DNA from 2 places in the Janibacter cremeus genome. Region 1 is predicted to be linked to the other one. Evidence: predicted binding sites of a transcription regulator. Region 1 holds the regulator's gene; the other holds the start of a gene.

Region 1 (15,542 bases):
TCAACGGAGGAAGCTCCGAGGTCTTGATCGTTAACGTCGCCGACAACCTGACGAACTATGGTACAGAGTTCGCATTCCATCACTTCCACCACTTGTGGAGGCGCAACGAACCATGATCACCTCCACGTTGGACGCGGCTCAGGAGCTTGCTGTCGCAGCAGACCCGACGCAGGCGACGGTCATAACAGCTGGGCCAGGCTCAGGGAAGTCGCACGTTGTCGGTGAACTGTCCCGACAGCTTGTCGTCGATCATGGTCTGTGGCCGGATGAGATCCTAGTAGTCTCTTTCTCGCGCGCTGCCGTCCAGGTCGTGAACGACCGAACGTCAGATATCGTTGACGAAGGCAGCTCGGTTTCCACTGCCACTATCGATTCACTGGCTGCACGGGTGATCAGAGAGCAAGGCCACGAAGAACCTGTCCTCACCAGCTTCGACAACACGGTGATGGCAGCCAAGGACATCCTTGCTCACGGCGCCGAAGGTGGATATCCGTTCGAGTTCCAGCACGTCATAATCGATGAGGTCCAGGACGTCGTCGGCGTACGGGCCGAATTCGTCTGCGAACTCCTCAAGGCCGCAGTGGCAGGAGGGGCCGGCTTCACTCTCCTGGGCGATCCTTTGCAGTCACTTTACGACTTTCAGATGGAAGGCCGCCACAACTGGACATGCACGGACTTCCTGGATCGAGTAGACGAACTGTTCTCACCGACCCATATCCACCTAACTGGCGACTATCGCAGCATCACCCCAGATGCACGCCAGATATCGTCCCTGAGATCAGATCTGATAGCTCTGAATGACGACGAGCGTCTCCGTCGGCTCCGGTCCGCCGTAGCAAACTTGGCACCGCTAGGACCGCTTGACGATGATGCCCTCGAAACTATTGCTGGGTGGCCTGGCACAACAGCACTCCTCTGCGACAACAATGCTCGAGCAGGCCTCGTTGCTGACCAGCTGGGCCGGGCAGGCATACCCTCACGGCTGGCGACTGCGGCTGAGAAGACACCTCTACCTGCATGGATCGCTCAATGCCTGGGCGATGTCCCAACCAGATCAATCCCCCGAGATGTGTTCCTCGACCGCGCTCGATCCGTTGGGGTCGAGGAGCCTGAGGCGGCCTGGCGAGAACTAATCACCATCGCTGATTCTGATCGCGTCCTGGATATCCCGACACTCGCGGGCAGACTCACGCGACGAAGCATCACGACCTTTCCACCGAACGCCACGGCACCGCTCGTGGTTTCAACTGTGCACAGAGCCAAGGGCCTCGAGTTCGATAACGTTGTGCTGATCGATCCTGACGACTGGTGGAGGCCGGACGAGGATCAGTCTCGTATAGCTCGCATGCTGTATGTGGCGCTCTCCCGGGCACATACTCGAGTAAGTTATACGCGCGACTACGCGCCTCATGGATGGTTCAAGGCAAGAGTCGGTTCTGGGGAGACCATGTGGGTTCACGGCCCTAGAGGTCGACGTGGCGGCATCAACGGTCTGCTGATGGAACCATCACTTGCGCGCGCACTTGGAGCTTCGGCCACGCTATCGAACGCAGTCATCGGTGAGACGGTTGCCTGGGAAGACGGCGACGACATCGAAGACGTCGACGGAGACCTGCTCCCATCATGGGTGGCGACCGTTTCCGGTACACCCGTAGCACGATCTGGTGACGTCTTCGGCCGCTTCATGGCGACGAAGAGTCGACGAACCAGGCCATTACTAAGGGGTGGGCACGTTGAGGGTCTTGAGACCGTCGTAGGCCCCGCCAGCAGCACCCCTGGCGGCAAGCACGGGTTGTGGCTGGGGGCCCGGATATCGGGCGTTATCGATCTGAAGTGGAGATGACTTATGGCCGACCTGTTGGGCGCTTACAAAACGCGTGAGTTCATGGTTCAACGCCTATACGAGGACCTCTTGGGCGGCGAATCCGACGAACAGATGAGCGAGGACCCCCTGTCGAGGTTCGTCGTCGGCGTCCTGTACCCCGGTCGAGCTACCACGGAAACTTCCAGCGCAGAAGGCATCGACGCCGACGGGCTGGACACCACTCAGGACGGGGATGCAGGCGCCCGGACCACGGATGGCCAGGACGACCCGGTCGTAGCCCTCGCGCAGGTGCGTCACCCACGCACGATGGGCCTGACATTCGCCGTAAACCTTGAACGAGGTTCACGCGTGACTCTTGCTCCGACCGCGTCTCGATACCTTCGGTCTACCGTCGGCGACGAGCCCGTGTGGTCGCGTGAGGGCCTGGCTTTTGAGGCAGCCGACCTCGACTGTTCGCAGGTGGGATCTGATCGCCGCACACTTGTCGCAGGCTTGGAAATGCGGACCGTCGTGCGCTCACCGCAAGATGGAGTCGTCTCAGTGACGATCGCGCTAGTCAACACCGCAGAAGCGACGTGGGAAGAAAGGCCCGCACGCTGTTGGTTCAACCCGCAGGTCTACGTTAAGGCCAAAGAAGGCGTTCTGTGTGCGCGACCGGACGTGGTCGTGGCGGGCCTCGACGACGACGAGGTGCACTCGCAGCGTCTGCTCTTCGGCGACGTCAACACCTACGCGATCGGTCATGGTTGTGCTGTCGAGTGGGGTGCAAGCTCCCAGGCTCCGACAGAACTCTCGACCACTTTCCTGCCTACCCATGAACTGTTGCTCAGTAATCCTGGCGGCATCGCTGCGCTCGACTTGGCCATGTCCTCTCTGGCCAAGACCACTGACTTCTCTGGCCTCGCGGTTCTGGCCGACGACTACGAGCGATGGATCGAACAACTCGATCAAGACGTGGCTGAGCTATCAACCCAAGACGTCGAGGCATTGAGGCGACACCAGGCCGAGGCCCGAGTGGCCGCCCGACGGATCCGTCGCGGCATCGAATTGCTGGACAGCGATCAAGCGATCGCGTCCTCGTTCCGTCTCATGAACGAAGCCATGTCCGAGCAGCGAAGCCGCCAGGAATTTCACCGCAACGGTGGCGTCGGAGATCCACCGAGCAATACGGATGCCTCGTGGCGCCCTTTCCAATTGGCCTTCATCTTGCTGAACCTAGAAGGCTTGTGTGAGCCATCCTCTCCCGACCGGCGCTTAGCAGATCTTCTCTGGTTCCCCACAGGTGGCGGTAAGACCGAGGCGTACTTGGGTCTGGTCGCCATCAGCATCATGTTGCGGCGTTTGCGGAATCCTAACGATGCGGGCGTGTCCGTTCTGATGCGGTACACGCTGCGTCTCTTGACACTCCAGCAGTATCAGCGAGCTACGGGACTGATCTGCGCGCTAGAGAGTCTCCGCGTACGCGAGATCCCGAAAAGCAAGAGCATCTCGATCGGCCTCTGGGTCGGCCAGGCCTCGACTCCCAACACGGTCAAGGACGCCAAGAAGGCACTGCAGGCCGCTAGGAACGGGCGAGCCGATGTCGAAGAGGATCGCGCAGATCCAGTCCAACTGCGCCAATGTCCTTGGTGCGGAACTGAGCTCACTCACGAGAACTACACGATCGTGGACGATGAAAAAATGGTGGTCCGTTGCGCATTCGCTGGCTGCCGTTTCCGCAACGGCCTACCCGTCAACATCGTTGACGAGGACGTGTATCGCGAACGACCTTCGCTCCTCATCGCCACTGTCGACAAGTTCGCGATGATGCCGTGGAAGCACGAGGTCGGGGCACTCTTTGGTACCGACGCCAAGACAAACGGCCCCGGTTCCACCATCCCCCCGGATCTCATCATCCAGGACGAGCTGCATCTCATCAGTGGTCCGCTCGGCACCGTAGTGGGTCTGTATGAGATGGCGGTCGACGCCGCATGCTCACGCCCTGCACCACCCAAGGTCGTAGCCTCAACCGCGACGATCCGTCGTGCTAGCGCACAGGTCAAGGCTGTCTTTGCCCGCCAGGCACGGCAATTCCCGCCACCTGGGCGCACTCAAAAAGACTCGTATTTTGCTATCGAGGCATCTCGGGACGAGAAGGGGTCCAGGGCCTATCTAGGAGTTATGGGCGCCGGCACAAGTCATACGACCCTGATGGTCCGCGTCTACGCGTCGCTGCTCCAGAGCGCAGCAGCGGTTCAAGAAGAATCCGATGATGCGGATCTCTACTGGACCCTTCTTGGCTATTTCAATAGCCTTCGAGTTCTTGGGGGTGCTTACATGCAGGTGATCGATGATGTTCCCGGACACATGCATGTCATTGCAGAGCGTCGCAACGAAAAGGTCCGGGAACTGGACCAGCCACGCGAGATGACTTCCCGGAAGAAGTCCTCGGAGATTCCCGAGGAACTTGAGATCCTCGAAAGGCATCGTGGGGACGACCAAGCCGCCGACGTTGTACTGGCTACGAACATGATCTCCGTTGGCGTCGACGTGGACCGCCTTGGCCTGATGGCAGTTATGGGACAGCCTCAGACCAGTTCAGAGTACATTCAAGCAACTTCCCGAGTCGGTCGTCGCAGGCCTGGTCTGGTCGTGACGGTCTATAACGCCGCCAGAACCCGAGACCTCTCCCACTTCGAGAACTTCACCGGCTATCACCAAATGATCTACCGGCATGTGGAGGCCACCGGGGCCACGCCATTGGCACCTCGTGCTCGCGATCGGGCCCTGCACGGCGTGCTGGTGTCAATGGCGCGCCTCTTGATCCCAGAGGCGATGCCTGATGGCTCTGCGGGCGCGGCCGTGGACTGGGAGCACGAGCTCCAGAGCATCGCGTCCCGCATCGTGGATCGAGCTGAGCAGATCCTGGAGAACGAGGAGGTCTACCCACCGGACGAGTCGCCCGACGTCATCGAGGACGAGCTTAATGAGCTCATCGAACGATGGCTCTCTGACGAGTCGCTCACGCACTATGCGGGTTGGTACGACCGAAAGGTTGGCGCTCTACTCAAGGACGCATCTTCGGTCGTAGCCGACCACGACGACGAAGCGAACTTCCCAGTGACGGATCCACCATGGCCCACTCTGACGAGCATGCGAGACGTCGATGCTGAGTCCAAGTTGTTTCTAGTTCGCCGACGGAGGAATCGTGGCAAGTAAGTTTGTAGGCCAGGCACGCCGTACGAGCCTGGTGACTACCTATGGTGTCGGCTCTCTCTTCCCAACGGAGAGCGACAGCATGATGATCTGCGGGTTGGACGACTGGCCCGAGGGGCCACAGGTGTTCGAGCCTCGGCTTGCCGCGAGTCTGGGGGTAGCCGAGTTCCGGTCTCCGGCAGCAGGGCGCAAGGCGGGTGACATACCAGTAGTTCGCTTCCCTGAGTGGGCCTTTTGTCCTGACTGTCGCAGCCTGGCACCCCACTGGTCACTTGCAAACGACTCGCGTCGGTGCAAAGCCTGTAACGCCAAGGTCTCCCCCTCCCGATTCATCGTGTGCTGCGAAAATGGCCACATCGAAGACTTCCCGTATCGCTCGTGGGTTCACCAAGGCGAATATGTGCGCGCCGAAGGGCACGACCTGCGCTTCACAACACGAGGCAAGTCCTCCAGCTTGTCCGACGTCATCGTGGAGTGCAGTTGCGGTCAAAAGCGCTCGATGTTCGGGTCATTCGACTTCACGGCCTTGAAGGACATCAAGGGATGCTCCGGTCAACGCCCCTGGTTACCCAATGCTGAAAGTGAATCGTGCTCCGGGGCCCTCAGGACCCTGCAGCGCGGTTCATCGAATGCATGGTTCGCCGAGACGAGGTCGGCGATCTCCATCCCGTCAGTCCGTTCTCGCGCACGGGCATTTGCCGCGCGAAAGTTTCGAGATGCGACCCCCACCGCAGACCCAGTGGCGCTTGCATCGATGTTCAAGCCGCCAGAAGGATGCACTGCCGATGATGTCGCGGCTGCCATTCTCGAACTGCGCACCCCTGCGGCAAGCGGTGAAAGGCCCTCGCAGCAGGACCTACGTGCCGAGGAGTACCGCGCCTTGGTTAACGGTCTGACGGAGGGTCTGGGGACCGACGAGTTCCTTTGTGCCAAGGTGGACATCTCGTCTGCACAACTACCACCGGTAATTGCCCAGGTCTCTCGTGTCTCTCGCCTACGCGAGGTTCGGGCTCTTGCTGGCTTCTCCCGAGTCACACCGATGACCGTCGAGTCCGACAAGGATCAGGAAACGCGTCGGGCGCCCCTGGCCTCCGCGGATGTCAGGTGGCTCCCAGCGCTGGAGGTTCTCGGCGAAGGCATTTTCCTCCGACTCGACACTGGCCAGCTAAACGCGTGGAGCGACAGCCCCTTCGCCGTTGGCAGAGTTAGAAGCCTCCTCGAGGCACAGGACCAACTGTCGCCGCAGTCCATGGCCAGTGGGCTAGATGTGAGCGCGAAGCGGCTTGTCCTCCACTCGCTAGCACATGCACTAATCGATGAATGCTCGCTGACCGCCGGGTATCCAACAGCTTCACTGCGTGAGCGGCTCTATACCGATGGCGACCAGAGCGGGATCCTGATCTACACTGCGACAGCCGATAGTGCTGGCAGCCTGGGTGGCTTGGCTGCGCTCAGCGATCCGCACAGGTTCGCTGCCGTCCTGGCGTCTGCCCTTCAACGCGCAAGCTGGTGCACGTCTGACCCTGTGTGTTTGGAATCCGGACCATCTGGCGTGGACGGTCTCAACCTCGCTGCCTGCCACGCTTGCCTCCTACTCCCAGAGACCAGTTGCGAAGGGTTCAATCTCGTGCTGGACCGGGGCACCCTCGTTGGTACAACAGAGAGTGCCGGTGCTGGACTCTTCTCCGCCCTTGCCTCAGGAGGCCACTGAATGCCCGGGTTCCGGGGTGCCTCCTTCACACGCAACCAAGTAGATGCTTAGCTCGGCCCATGTCGACCCCAAAGTTGCTCCAGTTCGGGGAGACACTTCGATACGCGAAGAAGGCCAACGCCGACCCGATCTTTGAGGGATACCTCAACTTTCACTACTTCGCGCAGGGCGCGCGTGATGATCAACGACGGATCATCCTGGAGAGCGGGATCAATGCGGTCCAGCATGTCAAGGCCCTCGATGGCCAGAGGCGGCCTGCCATCGCGATACGGTCCAGCCCCTGGAAGGCCGGGTCGTTGGAGACGCCTTGGCATGACGAGTTCGATCTGGACCACGGGCACATCCGGTACTTCGGGGACCACAAGGCGACCACCGCTGGCCCGCTGGGGTCTACGCGGGGGAACAAGGCACTCATCGATGCCTGGTCCCGTCACGGTTCAACAGATCGCGATGAACGGCTACAGGCCGAGCCTCTCCTTGTGTTCGCCGGGCGCAGCGAGTACGTAGATGGACGGCGACGCGACAAGGGTTTTATCGACTTCTGTGGGGTGGCCCTGATCGAGCGCTTGGAGTACGTAGTCCAACGGGATCCCGTCACAGGACGAAGCTTTCCGAACCTGGCCCTCGACCTGAACGTCATCTCGCTCGGCCGTGACGATGAGCTCGACTGGTCGTGGATCGATGACCGACGGGACCCGCGGCTCAATGCGAGCCAGGCTCTCGAGCGCGCCCCCGAATCTTGGAAGCGCTGGGTCAAGGACGGTCGAGCCGCGCTCCCACGAATTCGGCGTCGCGTCATGAGCAGCCGTGTTCGCAGCCGCGAAGAGCAACTGCCCGTCGCAGGCTCCAAGTACGGGGATCTGCTCGCGAGGACGTATCGCTTCTTCGACGGTCAAAAACACTCCTTCGAGTACCTCGCCTCAATGGTTGCGGGTGAGCTCCTCGGCGAGCAGGGACACACGTACACGGCAGGATGGCTCACTCGCGCTGGCGGTGACGGTGGCATGGACTTCGTTGGCCGCCTCGATGTTGGCATCGGCCACGGCAAGGCGCCGTTGGTCGTCCTCGGCCAAGCCAAGTGCGTGCTCCCTAGCTCCGGCGTCAGTCCAGATCAGGTTGCACGGCTCGTCGCGAGGCTGCGACGTGGCTGGATCGGCGTATACGTCACAACGGGCCACTTCTCGAAGCAAGCACAAGTCGAGATCGTGGACGACGAGTACCCCGTGATGCTGGTGCCGGGCTTGAAGCTCGTCGAGACGATCGATCGCATCGTGCAGCAGTCGTTCAGCGGTGACCTCGACGCTCTCTTGGAGCATGTCTCAGAGCGTTACCAGTCCGAGGTCACGAGCCGGAGACCGATGGAGATCCTCACCAGCTGAGTAGCCTCGTCAACGATGTCGATCACGCCACCACCCCGACGACGGCCAGACGCCGTCGTCAGTCGGCGCTTCTCCCGGCAAGCGAGGGAGGGCACCGCGCCGGAAGTCCGTATCCGACAGCACCTTCATGCACGGGGGCTCCGGTTTCGGATACAACATCGGATCAGCGGTCTGCCACGACGACGAGTGGACCTGGCCTTCACACGCGTGAAGCTGGCAGTGCTCGTCGATGGCTGCTTCTGGCATAGCTGCCCGGTCCACGGCACCACTCCCAAGTCGAACCGAGACTGGTGGTTATGGAAATTGTCGATCAATGAGCAACGAGACCGTGACACCGATCGGCGCCTTGCCGATCTTGGTTGGACCGTCCTCCGACTGTGGGAGCACGTACCGCCGAGTGATGCGGCGGATCTCATCGAGGAGACCTACCGAGGGCTTCTGCGTCGTCAGAAACACTGATCTCTGAAGTGACAGTGGCCCCCGACTCCGTGTGGAGTCGGGGGCCACTGTCAGTCACTCAGCGGATCAGCTGCAACCGCTGGTCGAGCCGCAACCCTCGCAGACGTAGCAGGAGCCGGCGGGGCGCATCTTGGTCCCGCAGGTCATGCACATCGGGGCGTCCGAGGCCTTGCCCTGGAGCTTCTCCATGAGCTCGGCCGAGGAGTGGATCGTGGCGTCGGCCTCCCGTGCGGAGGCGCTGCCGGTACCGGAGGTGTCGGTCGACTCCTCCTTGGCGGCCGGCCGGGCCTCGGTGGTGGCCACGGTCTGGCTGTAGGACTCGTCGTCGTAGTCCTCGTCCTCGTCGGAGGACGACGGGGCGTACGAGCCGGTCTCCAGCTGGCGCGACCGCTCGTCGGCGGTGTGGATGCCCATGAAGGACCGGGTGTCGAAGTCCAGGTAGTCCAGCGCGAGGCGACGGAAGACGTAGTCCATGATCGACTGCGCCATCCGCACGTCCGGGTCGTCCGTCATACCGGCCGGCTCGAAGCGCAGGTTGGTGAACTTCTCGACGTAGGTCTCCAGCGGCACACCGTGCTGCAGCGCGATCGAGATCGCGATGGAGAAGGCATCCATCAGACCGGCCAGGGTCGAGCCCTGCTTGCCGAACTTCAGGAAGATCTCGCCCAGCTCGCCGTCCTCGTAGGTGCCGGCGGTCAGGTACCCCTCGGCCCCGCCCACGGCGAAGCTCGTGGTCTGCGAGGTGCGACGCTTCGGGAGGCGACGACGCAGCGGGCGGTACTCGACGACCTTCGCGGACTCCGCCGCAGCGGCCTCGGCGTCCGCCTTGGCCCCCTTCGCCGTGGACCCACCGTCGGACAGCGGCTGACCGACCTTGCAGTTGTCGCGGTAGACCGCCAGCGCCTTCAGGCCGAGCTTCCAGCCCTCGGAGTAGACGTCCGCGATCTCCTCGACCGTGGCGCTCTCCGGCAGGTTGACCGTCTTGGAGATCGCACCGGAGAGGAAGGGCTGCACCGCGGCCATCATCCGCACGTGGCCCATCGGCGCGATGGCGCGCTCACCCATGGCGGTGTCGAAGACCTCGTAGTGCTCCGGCTTCAGACCCGGGGCGTCGATGACGTGACCCTTGTCGGCGATGTACTCGACGATCGCCTCGGACGTCTCCTCGGTGTAGCCGAGCAGCTTCAGCGCACGCGGGATCGTCAGGTTGACGATCTGCATGGAGCCGCCACCGACGAGCTTCTTGAACTTCACCAGCGAGAAGTCCGGCTCGATACCGGTGGTGTCGCAGTCCATCATGAAGCCGATGGTCCCGGTGGGAGCGAGCACCGACGCCTGGGCGTTGCGGTAGCCGTTCTTCTCGCCGACCTTGACGACCGCGTCCCAGGCCTTGGTGGCCGCCTTGTGGATCGAGCGGTCCATCGTGTGCAGCGTGCGGATCTCGTCGTTGGCGGCCTGGTGCTTGCGCATGACGCGCTTGTGCGCGTCGGCGTTGCGGGCGTAGCCGTTGTACGGGCCGACGATGCCGGCGAGCTCCGCGGAGCGCTTGTAGGAGGCACCGGTGAGCAGCGAGGTGATCGACGCCGCGAGGGCACGACCGCCGTCGGAGTCGTAACCGTGACCGGTCGCCATCAGCAGCGCGCCGAGGTTGGCGTAGCCGATGCCCAGCTGGCGGTAGTCGCGCGTGGTGTCACCGATCGGGTCCGTCGGGAAGTCCGCGAAGCAGATGGAGATGTCCATCGCGGTGATGACCAGCTCGGCGACCTTCTGGAAGCGCTCGGCGTCGAAGGTGTCGTCGTCGCCGAGGAACTTCAGCAGGTTCAGCGAGGCGAGGTTGCAGGAGGAGTTGTCCAGGGACATGTACTCGCTGCAGGGGTTCGACGCGGTGATCCGACCCGACTCGGGGTTGGTGTGCCAGTCGTTGATCGTGTCGTCGTACTGGATGCCCGGGTCGGCGCACTCCCACGCGGCCTGGGCGATCTTGCCCATGAGCTCGCGGGCGTCGACGCTCTCGATGACCGAGCCGTCGGTGCGCGACTTCAGACCGAACTCGGTCCCGTCCTCGACCGCACGCATGAACTCGTCGTTGACGCGCACCGAGTTGTTCGCGTTCTGGTACTGCACGGAGGTGATGTCCGCGCCGCCGAGGTCCATGTCGAAGCCGGCGTCACGCAGCGCACGGATCTTGTGCTCCTCGCGGGCCTTGGTCTCGACGAACTCCTCGATGTCCGGGTGGTCGACGTCCAGGACGACCATCTTCGCCGCGCGACGGGTCGCGCCACCGGACTTGATCGTGCCGGCGGAGGCGTCGGCACCACGCATGAAGGAGACCGGGCCGGAGGCGGTGCCACCGGAGGAGAGCAACTCCTTGGAGGAGCGGATACGGGAGAGGTTCAGGCCGGCGCCGGAGCCGCCCTTGAAGATGAAGCCCTCCTCCTTGTACCAGTTGAGGATCGAGTCCATGGAGTCGTCGACGGAGAGGATGAAGCAGGCGCTGACCTGCTGCGGGCTCTGCGTGCCGACGTTGAACCACACCGGGGAGTTGAAGCTGAAGATCTGGTGGAGCAGGGCGTACGTCAGCTCGTGCTCGAAGATCTCGGCGTCGGTGTCGGTGGCGAAGTAGCCGTTGTCCTTGCCGGCCTTGACGTAGGTGAGCACGACGCGGTCGATGAGCTGCTTCAGACCGGTCTCGCGCTCCGGGGTGCCCAGGGCGCCCCGGAAGTACTTCGTCGTCACGATCGTCGAGGCGTTCAACGACCAGAAGTCGGGGAACTCGACCCCGCGCTGCTCGAAGATCGTCGCGCCGGTCTTCCAGTTCTGCTGGACGACGTCACGCTTCTCCCACGTCACCTCGTCGTACGGGTGCACGCCCTCGGTGGTGTGGATGCGCTCGATCGTCAGCCCCTTGTTCGTGCGGGAGCCGCGACGTGCGCTGGACTTGCCGGCGGTCTCGGTCATGCTCTTCTCTCCTCGATCCGTGTGTACGGTTCTTACGTTTGCACCGGGTACCGACAGCCCAATCGCGTATCGGTACCCGGGGTCTATGGGGTGGCGCCCTCGGTGGCGGTCGCGTGCTCGCGGCGCAGGGCGCTGATGGCCGCCTCGAAGTCCTCGAGCGACTCGAAGGACTGGTAGACGGACGCGTAGCGCAGGTATGCGACCTCGTCCAGGTCCCGCAGGGGCGGCAGGATCGCCATGCCCACCTCGTGGGCGTCGATCTCGGCGCTGCCCTGCGAGCGGATGCTCTCCTCCACGCGCTGGGCGAGCAGGGCGAGCTGGTCCTCGGTGACCGGGCGGCCCTGACAGGCCTTGCGGACACCGGCGAGCACCTTGGCCCGGCTGAACGGCTCGGCAGCACCCGACCGCTTGGTCACCGACAGGCTCGCGCTCTCCAGCGTGGTGAAGCGCCGGGAGCACTCCGGGCACTGGCGGCGGCGGCGGATCGCGCTGCCGTCGTCGGTGGTCCGGCTGTCGATGACCCGGGAGTCGGTGTGCCGGCAGAAGGGACAGTGCATGGCCGACTCCTCTCGGTTCGTAGGGGTGTGCCTGTGGATGAAACGGTGGACGGGATGGGGACGATTCCCCGAATCCTGTGGAGAACCGAACTCATCCTGTGTACTAGATGTGGACGAATGACATCTGTGTAACCACTAGATGTAGTGACCATTAGACCCCTGTCACACAACGGATGCAAGTCCCCGGCGTGGCGCCGTCGGTGAGCGGTCACCGCCCTGCGCACAGGGCCGGAATACCGGGGATCAGCTCGCCGGCACCCGCGACCGCGACGCCTCGACCAACCCCCTGCGGCACCTCGACCGACCCCCCTGACACGCACGTCGGCCACCTCCGGCATGCGGAGGTGGCCGACGGCCGGCCCGGGCTGGGTCGATGGGCCCGGGAGGTTCTCAGGGGGTGGGGATGACCAGGGTCTGCCCCGCGTGGACGTGGCTGGTCGCCAGGTCGTTGGCCTGCCGGATCTGCGCGATCGCGTCGTCGGTCGGCACGCCGGTCATCTCGACGGCGGCGATCGAGGTCAGGGTCTGTCCCTGCTCGACGGTGACTTCCTGCGGCGTGGCCGCGGGGCCACCGAAGGCCATCCCCGCGCCCGCGACGGAGGCAACCGCCAGCGTCGTCAGGGTCATCGTGAGGCGACCGCGACGGGTCAGCCGCACCGCCCCCTTCGCCGGGGCAGCGACCGCGTCGCCCGTGGGGACGGAGTGCAGGTGGCGGGTGCGGGTCGGTCGGACTGCGGGCGCACCGACCGGCGCGCCGTGGGTGACGGTGAGTGCGGTCATCTGGTCCTCCTCGTGGCGTGTTCCCTCGAACCGGTGTTCGATAGAACGTCTGTACGATGTCTAGCACGGATGTTCGAAGAAGATCAACAACACGCTCGAACACATGTTTGAAATACCTGTTCGATCGTCCTACTGTCTCCACTACCGAGAAGTTGACCAGCGACCACCGACAACGCTGGTGACACGGACGGAAGGGTCGAGATGAGCAAGGGCAGCGGCAAGGACACGAGCACGGACTCCGGCGGCGGCGACAGCACCGTGCGCCACCTCCCGGAGCGGGACTCCGGCGACGGCCTCACGGCCCGCCAGCGCAAGGTGCTCGAGGTTATCCGCACCGCCGTCGCGACCCGCGGCTACCCGCCGAGCCTGCGCGAGATCGGGCAGCTCGTCGGCCTGACCAGCCCCAGCTCGGTCGCCCACCAGCTCTCCTCCCTCGAGCGCAAGGGCTACCTGCGCCGCGACCCCAACCGCCCCCGCGCGATCGAGGTCATCTCCCCCGACGCGGACGCCGAGGCGGTCATCGCCGACACCGCCGACTTCGGCGGCATGCGTGGTGGTGCGACCGCGCAGGACGAGGACGTCGACATCACCGGCTCCGGCGACGAGCGGCCCGAGGCCAGCTACGTGCCGGTCCTGGGTGAGATCGCCGCCGGTGTGCCGATCACCGCCGAGGAGCTCGTCGACGACGTCTTCCCGCTGCCGAAGCAGATCGTCGGCGAGGGCTCCCTCTTCCTGCTCAAGGTCGTCGGCGACTCGATGGTCGACGCGGCCATCTGCGACGGCGACTGGGTCGTCGTGCGCCAGCAGCCCGACGCCGACAACGGCGACATCATCGCGGCGATGCTCGACAACGAGGCGACGGTCAAGACCTTCAAGCGCAAGGACGGCCACGTCTGGCTGCTCCCCCACAACCCGGCCTTCGAGCCGATCGACGGCGACCACGCGACCGTGCTGGGCAAGGTGACGGCGGTCCTGCGCAGCCTCTGAGGCACAATCGCCCCATGCGCAGATGGGGATCCGCACTGGCCCTGCTCGTCGCGGGCATCGTCCTCGCGGCACAGGGAGTGCGCACCGGCGAGGGGTCCAACGTCGTGCTGTTCGTCGTCGTCCTCGTCTTCGCGTGGTGGCTCTCCCCGCTCAACGGCCGCGGCGGGCCGGGCCACGCCGAGGTCGAGGCGAGGCGCAGCGAGTTCCCCGTCGTCATCTACTGGCGCCCCGGGTGCGTGTTCTGCCTGCGCCTGCGCGGCGCCCTGGGCAAGGACAAGGACAAGGCCGCCTGGGTCAGCATCTGGGCGGACGAGGACGCGGCCGCCTTCGTCCGCTCGGTCAACGGCGGCAACGAGACCGTCCCGACCGTGCGCATCGGCGACGAGGTGCACACCAACCCCGACCCCGAGGTCGTCAGGGCCGCGCTGCGCTGACCACCTCAGGCGCTCGCGGCCACCCGGTCCAACGACTGCGTCAGTGAGCGAAGGGAGTCGGCCAGCTCCCCGTCGACGCGGTGGTCGACGAGGTCGTCGCCCCGGCTCGGCCCCCGGGTGATCAGCGCGACCGGGATCCCGCGCTTGGCCGCCCGGCGCACGAAGCGCAGCCCGGACATCACCTGCAGCGAGCTACCGAGCACGAGCAGGCTCGGCGCCTGGTCGGTCAGGTCGAAGCAGTGCTGGACCTTCGGCTTGTCCACCGCTCCCCCGAAGAAGACGACGTCCGGCTTGAGCGTGTCCTGCCCGCACGAGGTGCAGATCGGTACCCGGAACCGCTCGACGTCCACGGCGTCGAGCCGCACGTCGCCGTCCGGGCGGATCTCGTCGCTGTCGACGTCGAAGCCGGGGTTCTCCGCGGCCATCCGCTCGTCGAGGACGGGACGGGCGACCCGCGCGTCGCAGGTGAGGCAGACGACGTCGACGAGGTTGCCGTGCAGCTCGACGACCTCGCGGGTGCCGGCGGCCTGGTGCAGGCCGTCGACGTTCTGCGTGATCAGCGGGCCCACCGCTCCGAGCTCCTGCAGGCGCGTGACGGCATGGTGCGCCGCGTTGGGCCGGGCCGCGTGGAAGCGGCGCCAACCGACGAAGCTGCGCGCCCAGTAGCGCCGCCGCGCCTCGCTGCTGGCGACGAACTCCGAGAGGTGCATGGGCGTGACCTTCCGCTGGCCGTCCGGGCCGCGGTAGTCGGGGATGCCGGAGTCGGTGGACATGCCGGCGCCCGTGAGCACCAGCGCCGGTCCTGCCGACAGCACGCGGGCGATGTCCTCGATCACCCGCCCAGTATGCGACGTAGCCGGACCCCTGATCCACCACCCACGGCTTAGCATGGCGGCATGATCGACGCCGCAGGGCTGCGCGTGATGCGCGCCATCGCCGAGGAGGGCAGCTTCACCGCCGCTGCCCTCGCCCTCGGCTACTCGCAACCGGCCGTCTCCCAGATGGTCAAGCGGCTCGAGCAGCGCACCGGCACCGTGCTCGTGGAGAAGGTCGGTCGCTCCGTGCGCCTGACCGAGGCCGGCAGCGTCCTGGCCCGCCACGCCGCCCCCGTGCTCGCCGCCCTCGACGCCGCCGAGGAGGAGGTCGCCGCGATCGCCGGGCTGCGCTCCGGTCGGGTCCGCCTGATGGCCTTCCCCTCCTCCTCGGTCACGCTCGTCCCCCGCGCGCTCGCCGCGGTGCGCAGGCAGTACCCGGACC
Region 2 (15,542 bases), 950 kb from region 1:
CCAGCTCCGACTCCCGACGCGCCAGGGAGCCGCCGAAGGGCATCAGCCGGCCCGCGAAGTGCAGCCACCCGGTGAACAGGCCCTTCGTGCGGCCGAGGGTGGTGAAGACGGCGGGTGGCTCCGTCCCGGTGACCCTGCCCGCCGCCCGGGCGAAGCCCCACCGCAGCGGGCCGAGGTCCTTCAGGCCCCGGGAGCGATCCGCGCCGTCATGCCGACTCGCCCGACTCGCCCGACTCGCCCGACCCGAGCGTCGCGGGCGTCGAGCCCGGCTGCTCGGTGGTGTAGCCGACCTGCTCCGTGCGGGCGATCTCGAGGGACTCCGCCAGGTCGGGCAGCGGCTTGAGCTCGATGACCCGCTGCGCGAGGTGGCGAAGGGGGACCACCGGGCGGGCCCAGCCGGGCGCCACTCGTCGTGTTGTGGGGCCATCTCGGGAATACCCCGACGGGTGTCGCGGGAAACCCTTGACCTGTGGACGAGACGGCGGGCCGCGGCCCGTGGTGGGGCGGCCTGGTGGCGTGGTCGCGCGCGCGGGGGTACTCGCTGCCCGGCAGCTGGACGGCGCTGGTACTGGCGGCCCTCTCCTTCACGCCGTCGTTGATCCCCCGCCCCGCGATCTTCCAAGCGATCCTTGCGGCCATCAGTGCGGCGATCGGGTACGGGCTCGGCGTCCTCGGTGCCCGCGTCTGGCGTGAGTTCGCGGACCGCCCACCGCGCAGGCCGCGGCCCGGAGCATGGCGCGCCTTCGGCGTCGTGGCCGTCGTGGGACTGCTCGGAAGCATCCTGCTCGGCCTCTGGTGGCAGCGCCAGGTCGCCGCGCTGGTCGGGCTCGATCCGCAGTCGACCTTCGCCGCGCTGCTCATCCCGCCGGTCGCTGCCGTGGTCTACGTCCTGCTCATCGGCGCCGGTCGGCTCCTCGCGTCAGGCACCCGACGGCTCTCCCGCCGCCTTGCCGCCCACATGGGGGCCCGCGCGGCCCGGGCGACGGGCGTCGTGCTCGTGGTGGCGATGGTGTTGCTCACGGTCAACGGCGTGGTCAGCCGGGTGGTCATCGGCGCGGCCGACTCCGCCTTCTCGGTACGGGACACCACGACCGCTGCCGGGGTGACCAGACCGACCAGCACCGGTCGCTCCGGGGGGCCGGGGTCGGTGGTCGAGTGGGAGGAGCTCGGACTCGAGGGGCGCACCTTCGTCGCTCGTGGCCCGAACGCAGAAGGCATCGCAGCCGTCAACGGCGAGCCGGCGGTGAACCCGATCCGCGCCTACAGCGGGCTCGCCGGCGCCGAGGACGAGATGACCCGCGCGGCACTGGCCGTACGGGACCTCGAGCGGGCCGGTGGATTCGAGCGGGCCAACCTCCTCGTCGCCACCACGACGGGCACCGGCTGGGTCGAGCCCAGTGCGGCGAGCTCGTTCGAGTACCTCAGCGACGGGGACTCGGCCATCGTGTCCATGCAGTACTCCTACCTGCCCTCGCCCGTCTCCTTCCTGGTCGACCAGGAGCGGGCGCGCGACGCAGGGCGCGCCCTGTTCGATGCGGTCTACGAGACGTGGTCGGCGCTCCCCGCGGACGAGCGCCCGCGTCTCTTCGTCTTCGGCGAGAGCCTCGGGTCGTTCGGTGGGGAGACCGCGTTCAGCGGGGAGTACGACCTGGCCAACCGCACGAGCGGAGCGCTCTTCGTGGGGCCGCCGAACTTCAACCCGCTCTACCGCCGCTTCGTCGACCGACGCGACGCCCGCTCCCCGGAGGTGGAGCCCGTGTACGGCCGCGGGAGCATCGTGCGCTTCACGACCTCACCCGCGGATGCGGCCCGGCCGGTCGTGAGCCCATGGGGCCGATCCCGGGTGCTGTACCTTCAGCACGCCTCGGACCCGATCACGTGGTGGAGTCCCGACCTGATCCTCCAGCGCCCCGACTGGCTCGAGGAGCCGCGCGGTCGGGACGTCCTCGGGGCGACCCGGTGGATCCCCTTCGTCACGTTCTGGCAGCTCACTGCCGACATGGCCCTGAGCATGGAGCCCGGGCCCGGGCACGGGCACAACTTCTCGGGGGAGCACGTGGACGCGTGGGCGGTCCTCATGCGGCCGACGGACTGGAACCCCGCGCGGGCAGAGCGCCTCAAGGGGGTCGTGCGGGAGGGCCTGCGTGAGCCCTACGTCGCGACACCCTGACGGGTCTCGTCCCGGAGACCGTGCACGAGCAGGCCCAGCGCCGTCGTGTACGTCGACAGGACGACACCGTCTGCGACGGCCCGCCGCGCGGGTGTCGTCGCGTACTGCTGCCCGATGATGATCGCCGCGTCGGAGAGCAGGAAGAGGGCCCCGCCCAGGGCGACCCCGCGACGAGCCCGCGGGGAGCCCCCTTCGCCCATGGCCAGCGCCGACATGGCCCCGAGGAGCACGCCGTACCCACCCAGGACCGGGTCGGGCGGGCCGCCGTCGGAGTCGAGCGCCGCGAGGACCGCCATGACGCCGGCCGCGGCCGCGGTCGGGACCGGCCGCGGGCGGGCGCCGTCACGCAGCAGGGTGCGGATCAGGCCGAGCTGCTGCACGGCGAAGGCGCTCGCGCCCAGTCGCATGTGCTGCCGGGACGCCGCCCCCTCGGTCCGGCCGGAGCGGTACATGAACCAGTCGCCGACGAGCGACCCGGTGAGTGCGACGAGCAGTGTGGTGGTGCGTCCGCGGGAGCGGGCCGACCGGCTCGCCGCGACACCGGTCGCGAGCGTCGGGGCGAGGGCCAGCTTGCTCGCCAAGTGGATGCGGTCGCGTCCGGCCATCGCCGCCGCGGTCGTCGTCACGGCAGCGGGCACATAGGCGAGGAGGTCGGCTCGGGTGCGCAGGAGGGCAGGGAGGCTCACGCGGACAACGGCTCCTGCTGGGTGATGCAGTGGATGCCCCCACCACGGTCGAAGAGGGGGCGGGCGTCGACGCCCACGACCTCGCGTCCGGGGTAGACCTCGCGCAGGACCTGCAGCGCGCGCTCGTCGTTCGGGTCGTCGAAGACGCACGCCACGACGCCGCCGTTGCACACGAGGTGGTTCACGTAGGACCAGTCGACGGGGCCCTCGTCGTCGGTCAGCGTCCGGGGCGCGGGGACGCGGGTGACCTCGAGCGAACGACCGGCCGAGTCGGTCGCGGCGAGCAGCACCTGCTCGACCTCGCGGCAGACCGCGTGGTCGGGGTGCGACTCGTCCTCCTGCCAGTGCAGCAGGACGCGCCCCGGCGCGGTGAAGGTCGCGACGATGTCGACGTGCCCGCGGGTACCGAACTCGTCGTAGTCGCGCGTCAGCCCGCGCGGGAGCCAGATGAAGGTATCGACCCCCAGGAGCGGGCCGACCTCCGCCTCGATGTCCGCCCGCGTCGCACCGGGGTTGCGGCCGGGGTCGAGCTGGACGGTCTCGGTGAGCAGGACCGTCCCCTCGCCGTCGACGTGCAGCCCGCCGCCCTCGTTGACGATGGACGAAGGGAGGTGGTGGGCTCCCGCGGCGTCGGCCACGTGCCCGGCGATCCGGGCGTCGTGCTCCCAGCTGGCCCAGGACTGCGCGCCCCACCCGTTGAAGATCCAGTCGACGCCGCCGAGCCCGCCCTCGGGGTCGAGGACGAAGGTCGGGCCGATGTCGCGCATCCACGCGTCGTCGAGGTCGGCGAGGACGATGTCGATCGGGTGGGCGGTGTCGTTGCGGAGGTACTCGCGGCACAGGTGGATGTCCCGCGGCTGGACGACGAGCGTCACCGGCTCGAAGGTGGCGATCGCGCGGGCGACGGCCGCCCAGGTGCGTCGTGCCACCTCCGCCTCCTCCTCGGTGTCCCCGAGGGTGTAGCCGTGGCTCGGCCAGGCCATCCACGTCTGCTCGTGCGTGTACCACTCGGCGGGCATGTGCCACCGGGTCGTCGGGCGCCCCATCCGGCGTCCTCCTTCGTCGTCGTGGCTGCAGTATGCCGCCTGCCTCCGACACCGTCGCAAGCAACTAGCCTGTGCGGGTGCGTTTGAGTCGCTTCTGGACCCTCATGACGGACGAGTTCGGTCAGGCCTATGCCGACACGCTCGCCCGGGGCCACGTCGTGCAGGCGCTCGGGGACCGCACCGCGGCCGCCGCGCTCGACGCGGGGGTCCCGCCGCGCACGGTCTGGGAGCACCTGTGCGAGGACCTCGGGATCCCTGAGGACCGGCGCCTGGGCGTCGACCGGGAGCCGGTGCCGGTGCCGCCCGAGATCGCCCTCGAGCGGCCCGAGTGAGTGGTTCCCGGGCTCCTGCGTCGCACCCCGACCCGCGGGAGGACGGCCGTCGGGCCGAGGTGCTCCTGCGGGCCCGGGGCCTGACCAAGACCTTCGGCGACTTCACCGCCGTCGACGGCATCGACGTCGAGGTCGTCCGGGGGGAGTCCTTCGGCTTCCTCGGGCCCAACGGCGCCGGCAAGTCCTCGACGATGAAGATGGTCGCCGCGACCTCTCCGCCGAGCAGCGGTGACCTGCGGATCTTCGGCCTCGACCCGCTCGTCGACGGGCCGGCCATCCGGGCCCGCCTGGGCAACTGCCCCCAGCAGGACAACCTCGACGAGGAGATCACCGTCGAGGAGAACCTCCACGTGTACGGGCGCTACTTCGGCCTGTCCCGCAAGGTCATCCGCGAGCGCACCGACGAGCTGCTCGACTTCGCCCAGCTGACCGAGCGCCGCAAGGACACCGTCGAGCCGCTCTCGGGCGGCATGAAGCGCCGCCTGACCATCGCCCGCAGCCTGGTCAACAACCCCGAGATCCTCCTGCTGGACGAGCCCACGACGGGTCTCGACCCGCAGGCGCGGCACGTGCTGTGGGACCGCCTCTTCCGCCTCAAGCGCCGCGGCGTGACGCTGATCATCACCACGCACTACATGGACGAGGCCGAGCAGCTGTGCGACCGGCTCGTCGTCATGGACCACGGCCGGATCGTCGCCGAGGGGTCGCCCCGCTCGCTCATCCGGGCCCACGCCACCCGGGAGGTCCTCGAGCTGCGCCTGCCCCTGGCCGAGCCGGCGGACCACACCGACGCGGTGCACCTCGTCGAGGGCATCGGCGAGCGGGTCGAGGCGCTGCCCGACCGCCTCCTGCTCTACACCGACCACGGCGACGGCGCGCTCGAGGCGGTCCACGCCCGGGGCATCGACCCGATCAGCTCCATCGTGCGCCGCTCGACGCTCGAGGACGTCTTCCTCCACCTCACCGGACGCACGCTGGTCGACTGATGGCCCTCCCTTCGTCCGCGGCACCACCGACCGACGCACGGCACCTGCACGGGGTGCGCAGCCCCCTTCGCCCGACCGAGCGGATCGGGGCCGTCGCGGCGTACTTCCTCGTGGTCTACCGACGCACGTGGCAGGGCTCGCTGTTCAGCCGCTTCGTCTCCCCGCTGCTCTTCCTGCTCGCGATGGGGCTCGGACTGGGCTCCCTGGTCGACGCGTCGTCCGGCGGGGTCGACGGCGTCCCGTACCTGGCCTTCGTCGCCCCGGGCATGGTGGCCGTCCAGGCGATGATGACCGCCGTCAGCGAGTCCACCTACCCGGTGTACGGCCTCTTCACGTGGAACCGGATGTACCACTCGATGCTCGCCACGCCCCTGCGCGTCAGCGACCTGCTGCTCGGTCACCTCACGGTCGTCGCCGCCCAGGGGACCGTCGCCGCAGCCGCCTTCGTCCTGGTGGCCGCGCTCTTCGGCAGCTTCTCCTCGGCCTGGGTGGTGCTCGCCGTCCCGATCGGGCTGCTCGTGACGCTCGCCTTCGCCGTCCCCCTCTTCGGGTTCACCGCCCGGGCGAAGGGGGACTCCTCCTTCAACGTCGTCTACCGGTTGGTCATCACCCCGCTGATGCTCTTCTCCGGGGTCTTCTTCCCCGTCGACCGGCTGCCGTTCGTCCTCGAGGTCCTCGCCTGGCTCACTCCGCTGTGGCACGGCGTGGAGCTGATTCGGGGCGCCGCCACGGGCGGTCTCGCCGTCCTCGACCTCGTGCACCTGGTGGTGCTGCTGCTCTTCATCGGCGTCGGCTGGGTGTACGCCCACGCGGGGATGACGCGGAGGTTGGTGTCGTGACCTCCCTGTCTCCCGGCGTGCTGACCCCGGGCCTGGCGATGTGGCGCTCGGTCGTCGAGCGCAACGTCGTCAGCTTCCGGCGGCAGTGGGCGGCCTTCGTCACCGGCTTCGCCGAGCCGGTCTTCTACCTCTTCTCGCTCGGCATCGGGGTCGGCTCGCTCGTCCCCTTCGTCGTGACCGACGGCGGGTCGACGGTCACCTACGCGGCCTTCGTCGCCCCGGCCATGCTCGCCGCGTCCGCGATGAACGGCGCGGTCATGGACTCGACGTTCAACGTCTTCTTCAAGCTGAAGTACGCCAAGATCTACGACGCCATGCTGGCGACGCCGCTCGGTCCCCGCGACATCGCCGTGGGCGAGGTGGTCTGGTCGCTCATCCGGGGCGGGGTCTACGCGCTCGTCTTCTACCTCGTGGCCCTGGCCGTCGGTGTGGTCGACTCGTGGTGGTCGGTGCTCGCGGTCCCGGCGGCGGTCTTCATCGGGCTCGCCTTCTCCGCCGTCGGCATGTTCGCGACGACCTTCATGCGCTCGTGGGTGGACTTCGACTGGGTCGTGCTCGTCATCCAGCCGCTCTTCCTGCTCTCGGCGACCTTCTTCCCGCTGGGGACCTACCCGGGCTGGGCGCAGCCGCTCGTCATGGCCACGCCGCTGTACCACGGGGTCGCGCTCGAGCGCGGGCTCATGCTCGGCGAGGTCGGCTGGGGGCTGCTGTGGCACGTCGCCTACCTGCTCGTCCTCGGTGTGGTCGGGATCCGGGCGACCTCCCGACGGATCGAGACCCTGCTGCGGGCCTGAGCGAAGGGGGTCAGGCCAGGCCCAGGGCCACGGCCTCCTCCCACAGCTCGTCCCGGACGCGGGGGTGGGCCGCCTCCTCGATGAGCGCGCGCGCCTGCTCCCGCTCGGTCGACCCGAAGAGCGGGGCGGTGCCCTGCTCGGTCACGATGGCACTGGCCTGGAACGAGGTCACCGGCTCGTCGACGAGCGGCACGATCGTGGAGAGGTCGGCGCGGGGGTGCCAGGAGCGCAGGGCCAGGATCGCCTGGCCCCCGGGGGAGTGCAGGGCGCCGACGATGAAGTCCGTCTGGCCCCCGAATCCGCTGTGGATGCGGGCACCGATGCGCGAGGCGTTGGCCTGCCCGAAGAGGTCGACCTCCAGCGCCGTGTTGATCGAGGTCATCAGGCGCTGCTCGGCGATGAGCCCCGGATCGTTCGTGTGCTCGGTCCGGGCCATCCTGACGCGAGGGTTGTCGTCGACCCAGGCGTAGAGCTCCGGCGACCCGAAGAGGAAGGACGTGGTCAAGGGATGCTCGGGGTCCAGGGCGCCGGCCGCGTCGAGGGCGAGCACCCCGTCGGAGAACATCTCGGTCCACAGGCGCAGCCCGCGGTGCTCCGTCAAGGCGGCCAGGGCGGCGTCCGGGACGGCCCCGATCCCCATCTGCAGGGTGGCGCCGTCGGGGACCCTCGCGGCGACACTGCGCCCGATGGTCTGCGCGTCCTCGCCAAGGGGTGGCGGGGCACCCGGGGAGGGGAGCGGCTCGTCGCACTCGACGGCCAGGTCGACGTCCTCGAGCGGCACCAGGGCGTCCCCGTGCGTGTACGGCATGCGGTTGTTGACGACGGCCACGACGAGACCGCCACGGGCGCGGCAGGCCTCGAGCGCCGCGGGCAGGATGTTGACCTCCAGACCGAGGGAGAGGTACCCCTCGCGCGGCGGTGCACAGTGCAGGACGACCGCGTCGACCGGCAGGCGCTCGCGGAAGAGGACCGGGACCAGGGACAGGCGGCTGGGCACGTAGCTCAGGCCCGGCCGTCGACGCTGGCCGGGCCCGACGAAGCTCGTCTCGAGGACGACTCCCTCGCGGTCGGGCAGGCCGGGGGGCCCGTTGAGCACGTTGAGGACGTAGGACTGCACGTGCTCGTCGAGCACGCGCACGGCCTCCCACGGCACGCTGTGGTTGCCGGAGACGACGACCCGGGGCGTCGCGGGCAGGGCGCGGAAGGCGGTGGCGAGGGCGGGAGTGTCGACGGTCTGCACGGACCCATCCTCGCGTGGGACGGTGGGACCGTGCCACAGCGGATGTTCGTCGCGGTCGTGCCGCCGCAGGCCGTGCTCGAGGAGCTGGCCGACTTCCTGGCGCCCCGGGAGGGGATGCCGTGGATCGATCCCTCGCAGTGGCACCTGACGCTGGCCTTCATGCCCTCGGTGCCCGATGCCCGGGAGGACGAGCTCGTCGAGCACCTCGACTCGGCGGCGGCGCGGGTCGCCCCCTTCGACGTGCAGCTCGGGGGAGCCGGGTGCTTCCCCGACCCGACCCGGGCGAAGGTGCTGTGGCTCGGGGTCGACGCCGCGGCGGAGGAGCCGCTCGCGAGGCTGGCGACCGGGGCGAGGGCCGCTGCGAACGTCTCCGGGGCGACGCCGGACGGCAAGGCCTTCGTGCCGCACCTGTCCCTGGCCCGGCTCAAGAGGCCGATCGAGGCGACGAAGTGGTTGCGGGTGCTGGACACCTTCCGCTCCTCGCCGTGGCGGGTGCGCGAGATCGAGCTCGTCGCCTCCCACCTGGGGGAGGGGCCACGGCGTCGGCCACGTCACGAGACGGTCGCCCGGCCGGCCCTGTCGGGGGAGTGATCGGGCGCTCGGGGCAATCGGGGCACTCGGGGCACGCAGTGCGGCGTGTCGGCGCGTCGGATGCTGACCTCGAACACGTGTTCGGGTAGCGTCGTCCACAGGTGCCCATCCGACAGCACTGGTGTCCACAGCCCCACGGCAGCTGCGGACCGTTGTCGGTGGTGGCTCCTAGCGTCTGACCAGACAAGCACGAGACGTCCGACAGTGCGGATCCGGTCGCCGGTGGGCGCGCCCGACACGATGACAAGGAAGGTGTGGCATGGCTGAGGTCACGACCATCGACAGCAAGCTCCACGAGCAGAAGCTCAAGTCCCTCGACAGCGTCATGGGGCAGATCGAGAAGGCACACGGCAAGGGCGCGGTCATGCGCCTCGGCGATGACGTGCGCCCTCCGATCGCGACCATCCCGACGGGGTCGATCTCCCTCGACGTCGCCCTCGGCATCGGCGGCCTGCCCCGCGGTCGTGTCGTCGAGATCTACGGTCCCGAGTCCTCCGGCAAGACGACCGTGGCCCTGCACGCCGTGGCCAACGCGCAGAAGGCCGGCGGCATCGCGGCCTTCATCGACGCCGAGCACGCGCTCGACCCCGAGTACGCGAAGAAGCTCGGTGTCGACACCGACGCCCTCCTGGTCAGCCAGCCGGACACCGGTGAGCAGGCCCTGGAGATCGCCGACATGCTGATCCGCTCCGGTGCGCTCGACATCATCGTCGTCGACTCCGTCGCCGCGCTCGTGCCCCGTGCCGAGATCGAGGGCGAGATGGGTGACAGCCACGTCGGTCTGCAGGCCCGCCTGATGAGCCAGGCGCTGCGCAAGATCACCGGTGCGCTCAGCACGTCCGGGACGACGGCCATCTTCATCAACCAGCTCCGCGAGAAGATCGGCGTGATGTTCGGCTCACCCGAGACGACCACGGGTGGCAAGGCGCTGAAGTTCTACGCCTCGGTGCGCCTGGACGTCCGGCGCATCGAGACCCTCAAGGACGGGACCGACCCGGTCGGCAACCGCACCCGGTGCAAGGTCGTGAAGAACAAGGTCTCGCCGCCGTTCAAGCAGGCCGAGTTCGACATCCTCTACGGCCAGGGCATCTCCCGTGAGGGCGGCCTGATCGACATGGGCGTCGAGCACGGCTTCGTCCGCAAGGCCGGCGCCTGGTACACCTACGAGGGCGACCAGCTGGGTCAGGGCAAGGAGAACGCGCGCAAGTTCCTCAAGGACAACCCGCAGCTCTCCGACGAGATCGAGCTGAAGATCAAGAACAAGCTCGGTATCGGTGTCGCCCCCGTCGAGGACGAGGCCAAGGAGCCGGCCGAGGTCCCCGTCGACTTCTGAGCTGGTCATGAGCGATCACGACACCACGGAGACCGCCCCGCGCACGCTCGAGGGCCTGCGCGCGGCGGTCTCCGCCATCGAGGACGGATCCGCTGACGCACCCGGCGAGCCCACGCCGGCTGAGGTGCGCAGGCCGCCCGCGGCCGGAGCCTCGAAGCCCCCCGCAGGCGAGTCGCCGAGGATCCCCCCACCCGACCCGAAGGCCACGGACGAGGACGCGGACCCGTACGCGGTCGCCCGCGCCGTCGTGCTGCGACTGCTCACCGGGGCGCCGAAGTCGCGCTCCGAGCTGGAGAAGGCGCTGCGCCGCAAGGGATGCCCCGACGACGTCGCGGCCGAGGTCCTCGACCGCTACGAGGAGGTCGGCCTGGTCGACGACGAGGCCTACGCCCAGACGTTCGTGCGGTCCAAGCAGGCCGGTCGGGGGTTGGCACGACGGGCCCTGTCGCACGAGCTGCGGAAGAAGGGCGTCGACGAGGAGCTCGCCCGGGCGGTCCTCGACGAGATCGATCCCGAGGACGAGCGTGCCCGCGCCCACGAGCTGGTGGAGAAGAAGCTGCGCTCGATGCACGGCCTGGACCGGGCCGTCCAGACGCGGCGCCTGGCCGGCATGCTCGCCCGCAAGGGGTACGGCCCGGAGGTGGCCCGTCTCGTCATCAACGAGGCGCTCGACGCCCAGCCCGAGCACCAGCGCGACTGATGGTCGATCGTGTGCCCGTGGAGGACGTCATCGCACGTCGGATGCGGGCGCACGGGCTGGGCGAGCGGGTGCCGGTGGACCGGCTCGCCGAGGTCGTCGGTGCGTGCGGCGTGCAGGACAGCCCGCCCGGGGCGGCGCTGCTCGCCCTCCACGCCCGGGTGGAGGGGCTCACACCGGAGCACCTCGACCGGGCGATCACCGAGGACAAGGTCCTGGTGCGGACCTGGGCGATGCGTGGGGCGCCCTTCCTCGTCCCGAGCGCCGACGCGGCCGTCTTCACGACCGGCGTGCTCCCGCCTACCGAGCGGGGCAGGGAGCACCTCGTCGTCGGGGTGCGGCAGGCGCTGCGCTCCCTCGGGATGGGGCTGGACGAGGCCGTCACGGCGACACGTGCCGAGATCGTCACGGTGCTGTCCGGGCGGCACCTGCCCATCGGAGCGCTCGGGGCCGAGATCTCGGCCCGGATCGCGGCCACCCTCGCGCCACGACAACGTGAGCGGTGGCGGGCCGAGGGGCCGTATGCCGAGGGACAACCGCTCGGGGAGGCCGTCGTCCACTTCTGCGTCCGCATCCTCACCCTGGAGCAGGTGGTGTGCTTCGCGCCGCGGGAGGGCACCTCGTACCCCTTCGTCCTCGTTGGCGAGTGGCTCGGCGGTGCCGTCCCGCAGGTGCCACCGGGTCAGGCGTGGGCGGAGCTCGTCCGCCGATACCTGCGGTGCCACGGCCCGTCCACCCGTGCAGAGCTGGCCGCGTGGTTGGGAGTGCGGTCCGGTGACGCCGCGGACTGGTGGGCCCTCGTCCGCGACGAGCTGACCGAGGTCGACACCGGCCGTCGGGCATGGCTGCTCACCGAGGACGCCGTGGCCCTCGGGTCGGCTCCCCGGCCCCAGGGGGTGCGACTGCTGCCGCCCCGCGATCCCTACACCCAGTCGCGTGACCGCCCCAGCATCCTGGCCCCGGAGCACCACCGGAGTGTGTGGAAGGGCGCCGGCGAGCCCGGCTCCGTGCTCGTCGACGGGAGCATCGCCGGCACATGGCGGTCCCGCACGGCCGGCCACGGGCTGACGGTCACGGTCACCCCCTTCGTCCCGCTGACGCGGCGACAGACGGAGCAGGTGCGGACCGAGGCCGAGGCGCTGGCACCCTGCGCGGGGCCACCTCCGTGCAGGTCGTCACCGCGCCGACCTGAGAGGGGCCGAGGAGAACGCCCTTCGTCCCCGCACCCCACCGCTGCCCCCGCGGTTAGTGTGGGCTGCGTGACTGATGCACTGGACTCTCTCTTCGGGACGTACTCGCCCAGTGCGGCGTGGGACGAGATGCTCGACGAGTCGGGTGAGCCGCGACCGCCCTACAAGCCGATCCACCACACCCTGCGCCTGATGGAGCCCGAGGCGCTGAAGGAACGCGCCGATGCGCTGGCCCGGATGTTCTTCGAGCAGGGCGTCACCTTCGACCACGCGGGCGAGGAGCGTCCCTTCCCCCTGGACGCCGTGCCGCGCGTCATCGACGCCGACGCCTGGCAGACCGTGGAGCAGGGCGTCGCGCAGCGGGTGAAGGTGCTCGAGGCCTTCCTCGACGACATCTACTCGCGCCCCCACGGGCTGCCCAGGGCCGTCGAGGACGGCATCATCCCGTGGAAGCTCATCGCGACCTCGGCGCACTACCACCGCGCCGTCGCCGGACTGCGACCGCCGAACGGCGTGCGCGCCCACGTCAGCGGCATCGACCTCATCCGGGACGAGGAGGGCACCTTCCGGGTGCTCGAGGACAACGTCCGGGTCCCGTCCGGGGTCTCCTACGTCATCGCCAACCGCCGGGCGATGACCAACGTCTTCCCCGAGGCCTTCGCGACGATGCGCATCCGCCCGGTGCACGACTACCCGCGGATGCTCCTCCAGGCGTTGCGGGCCTCGGCACCCGAAGGGAGGGCCGAGCCGACGGTCGTCGTCCTCACCCCCGGCGTCTACAACAGCGCCTACTTCGAGCACACGCTCCTCGCGCGGATGATGGGCGTCGAGCTCGTCGAGGGGCGCGACCTCGTCGTGCGCGGGGGAGAGGTGCGCATGCGCACGACCCACGGCGAGGAGCGGGTCGATGTGATCTACCGCCGCATCGACGACGACTTCCTCGACCCGGTGCACTTCCGCCGCGACTCGATGCTCGGCGTCCCGGGGCTGGTCTCGGCCATCCGGGCCGGGCGCGTGACCCTGGCCAATGCCATCGGCAACGGCGTGGCCGACGACAAGCTCGTCTACTCCTACGTCCCGGAGCTGACGCGGTACTACCTCGAGGAGGAGCCGATCCTCCCGAACGTCGACACCTACCGGCTCAACGAGCCCGGGGCGCTCAAGGACGTCATCGGGCGCCTGGACGAGATGGTGGTCAAGCCGGTCGACGGCTCCGGCGGCAAGGGCCTGGTCGTCGGTCCCGTCGCCTCGCCCGGCGAGCTGGACGAGCTACGGACCAAGCTGCTCGACGACCCGCGCGGATGGATCGCCCAGCCGGTCGTCCAGCTCTCGACGGTCCCGACGCTCATCGACGGGACGCTGCAGCCGCGGCACGTGGACCTGCGGCCCTTCGCGGTCAACGACGGCGACGACGTCTCGGTGCTGCCCGGGGGCCTGACCCGGGTCGCCCTGCCCGAGGGGCAGCTCGTCGTCAACTCCAGCCAGGGTGGCGGATCCAAGGACACCTGGGTGCTCGCGGGTCGGTACAACCGCCTCTCGCAGGAGTCCGACGAGGGCGAGGTCATCTTCCTCGGCTCCGGTGCACCCAACGAGACCCGCTCGACCGAGGAGGACCGCTGATGCTCAGCCGGATCGCCGATGCCCTCTTCTGGATCGGCCGCTACGTCGAGCGGGCCGACGGCACCGCTCGCATCGTCGACACGCTGCGCCTGCAGCTCCTCGACGATCCCGCGACCGACGAGCAGACGGCCTGCACGATGGTGCTGCGCGGGATCATGGGGTACGACGACGTCGGCGAGGTCGACTACACCGGCACCAGCCGGATGCTCGTCTTCGACGCGACCAACCCCAACGCGATCTCCGGGTCGTGGCACTCGGCCAGGGAGAACGCCCGCCGGGCCCGCGAGACGGTGTCCACGGAGATGTGGGAGACGGTCAACACGACCTACCACCGGTGGAACGTCTTCACGCCGGGCCGGGCGACCCAGCACCACCTCGGGTGGGTGCGCGAGCGGGCGGCGCTCGTCGGAGGCCTCGCGGACACGACGATGAGCCACGACGACGCCTGGGACTTCCTCGTCCTCGGTCGGGCGCTCGAGCGGGCGGACATGACCGCACGGCTGGTCGCCACGGGTGCGAGCGACTTCGGTCCGGGCTGGGGATCGGTGCTGGCCAGCTGCGGTGCGCAGCAGGCGATGTTGCGCACGATGCGTGGGGTCGTCACCGACCGCACGGCTGCGGCCTTCCTCACCCTCGACCGACGCTTCCCACGCTCGGTCATCGCGGCGCTGAAGGAGGCCGAGGACCGGTTGATCGTCCTCTCCCCGGACAAGGACCGGGTCGGCTTCTCCGACGAGGCCCGCCGCATCCTCGGGCACATCCGCACCTCCCTCGAGTTCAGCAACCCGGAGGTCGTCCTGCGCGACCTGCCGGAGCGGATGCAGGAGGTCCAGGAGGCCGTCATGGCGGCATCGGACGCGGTCGGCGCGCGGTACTTCATGTCCGCGCCGGTCCAGGAGTGGACGGGAGAGATCGTATGAGCAGCAGGCGCTACCGCATCGTCCACCACACGACGATGCGCTACGAGGGCGAGGTCTCCACCTCGCACAACGAGCTGCGCATGACCCCGGTCGACGAGCCGGGCCAGGTGGCCCTCGAGGCGCGCATCCGCGTGCGCCCCCTCACGTGGAGCAATGTCTACGAGGACCACTGGGGCACCCAGGTCATGGCCATGGAGGCCCAGTCCCCGCACGACGTCCTCGAGATCGAGGCCATCAGCCTCGTCGAGCGCTCGGACGTCGCGGAGGAGGCGTCGGACGCCGGCGGCTGGGAGGTGGTGCGCTCCGCGGACACCCAGGACCGGCTCAGCGAGTTCCTGGCACAGACCCCGCGCACCGCGCCTCCCGCAGAGGTGGCCGAGCTCGCCGCGCAGGTCGCCGACGAGGCCACGCCGCGAGCGGCGGCCCTGGCCTTGGCCGATCGGGTGTACCAGGCCCTCACCTACGAGCCGGGCATCACCGGCTGGCAGTCGACGGCGGCCGAGGTGTGGGAGCAGCGGCGTGGTGTCTGCCAGGACTTCGCGCACATCACCCTCGGTGGACTGCGCTCGATCGGTATCCCGTCCCGCTACGTCAGCGGCTACGTCACCGACGAGGCCGGGGAGATCCCGCGGGGGACGAGCGTCGTCGCCCGCAACCATGCGTGGGTCGAGTTCTGGGACGGCGCCTGGCGCCCGATCGACCCGACCAACCCGGGCTCGGTGGGGCTCAACCACGTGATCCTCGGCCGGGGCCGGGACTACGACGACGTCTCGCCCTTCCGCGGCATGTTCGTCGGGCCGCCGCTGGAGGAGCTCGACCTCGAGATCACCTACACGCGCCTGGGCTGACCACCATGGCCGCCGCACGAGCCCGGGCAGTGGCGGCGGTGGACGGGGAGCAGGAGCGACCCGATCAGGCCGGTTGTGCTTCCTCCGCCTCGTTCACGTGGACGGCTTGCGTGCCCTGTTGACGCATCCGGCTCTCGAGGTAGACCGCCAGCCTCGAGAGGCTGTAGTTGATGACGATGAAGACCGCGGCGAGCACGATGCCCACCGCAAACGGGTTGTCGTACACCCTGGCGAGGTAGATCCGCTCCCC

Evidence for each region. Region 1 encodes LexA, which represses DNA repair genes until DNA is damaged. Its sites were predicted from a motif close to TCGAACANNTGTTCGA; they were not measured.
Region 2: recA (recombinase RecA) is a predicted target of LexA. The motif match lies at 8,754-8,769, and genes of this name have one in related genera.

Annotation. Positions count from the first base shown of each region.
Region 1 is NZ_CP115184.1:446,922-462,463, reverse strand. It holds gene O9K63_RS02105 (DEAD/DEAH box helicase) at 1-116, shown strand, start outside; gene O9K63_RS02100 (UvrD-helicase domain-containing protein) at 113-1,843, shown strand; gene O9K63_RS02095 (helicase-related protein) at 1,847-5,023, shown strand; gene drmB (DrmB family protein) at 5,013-6,731, shown strand; gene O9K63_RS02090 (restriction endonuclease) at 6,791-8,110, shown strand; gene O9K63_RS02085 (very short patch repair endonuclease) at 8,126-8,569, shown strand; gene O9K63_RS02080 (vitamin B12-dependent ribonucleotide reductase) at 8,636-11,527, opposite strand; gene nrdR (transcriptional regulator NrdR) at 11,611-12,084, opposite strand; gene O9K63_RS02070 (LysM peptidoglycan-binding domain-containing protein) at 12,475-12,864, opposite strand; gene lexA (transcriptional repressor LexA) at 13,066-13,851, shown strand; gene O9K63_RS02060 (glutaredoxin domain-containing protein) at 13,866-14,285, shown strand; gene O9K63_RS02055 (NAD-dependent protein deacetylase) at 14,291-15,121, opposite strand; gene O9K63_RS02050 (LysR family transcriptional regulator) at 15,182-15,542, shown strand, end outside.
Region 2 is NZ_CP115184.1:1,398,929-1,414,470, reverse strand. It holds gene O9K63_RS06555 (carboxymuconolactone decarboxylase family protein) at 1-43, opposite strand, end outside; gene O9K63_RS06550 (hypothetical protein) at 207-407, opposite strand; gene O9K63_RS06545 (alpha/beta hydrolase) at 470-2,170, shown strand; gene O9K63_RS06540 (lysoplasmalogenase family protein) at 2,152-2,856, opposite strand; gene O9K63_RS06535 (agmatine deiminase family protein) at 2,853-3,902, opposite strand; gene O9K63_RS06530 (DUF3046 domain-containing protein) at 3,980-4,234, shown strand; gene O9K63_RS06525 (ABC transporter ATP-binding protein) at 4,231-5,220, shown strand; gene O9K63_RS06520 (ABC transporter permease) at 5,220-6,059, shown strand; gene O9K63_RS06515 (ABC transporter permease) at 6,056-6,853, shown strand; gene O9K63_RS06510 (acetyl-CoA hydrolase/transferase family protein) at 6,864-8,093, opposite strand; gene thpR (RNA 2',3'-cyclic phosphodiesterase) at 8,124-8,684, shown strand; gene recA (recombinase RecA) at 8,944-10,017, shown strand; gene O9K63_RS06495 (regulatory protein RecX) at 10,025-10,717, shown strand; partial or broken gene O9K63_RS06490 (winged helix DNA-binding domain-containing protein) at 10,717-11,799, shown strand; partial or broken gene O9K63_RS06485 (circularly permuted type 2 ATP-grasp protein) at 11,986-13,425, shown strand; gene O9K63_RS06480 (alpha-E domain-containing protein) at 13,524-14,444, shown strand; gene O9K63_RS06475 (transglutaminase family protein) at 14,441-15,292, shown strand; gene O9K63_RS06470 (amino acid ABC transporter permease) at 15,357-15,542, opposite strand, start outside.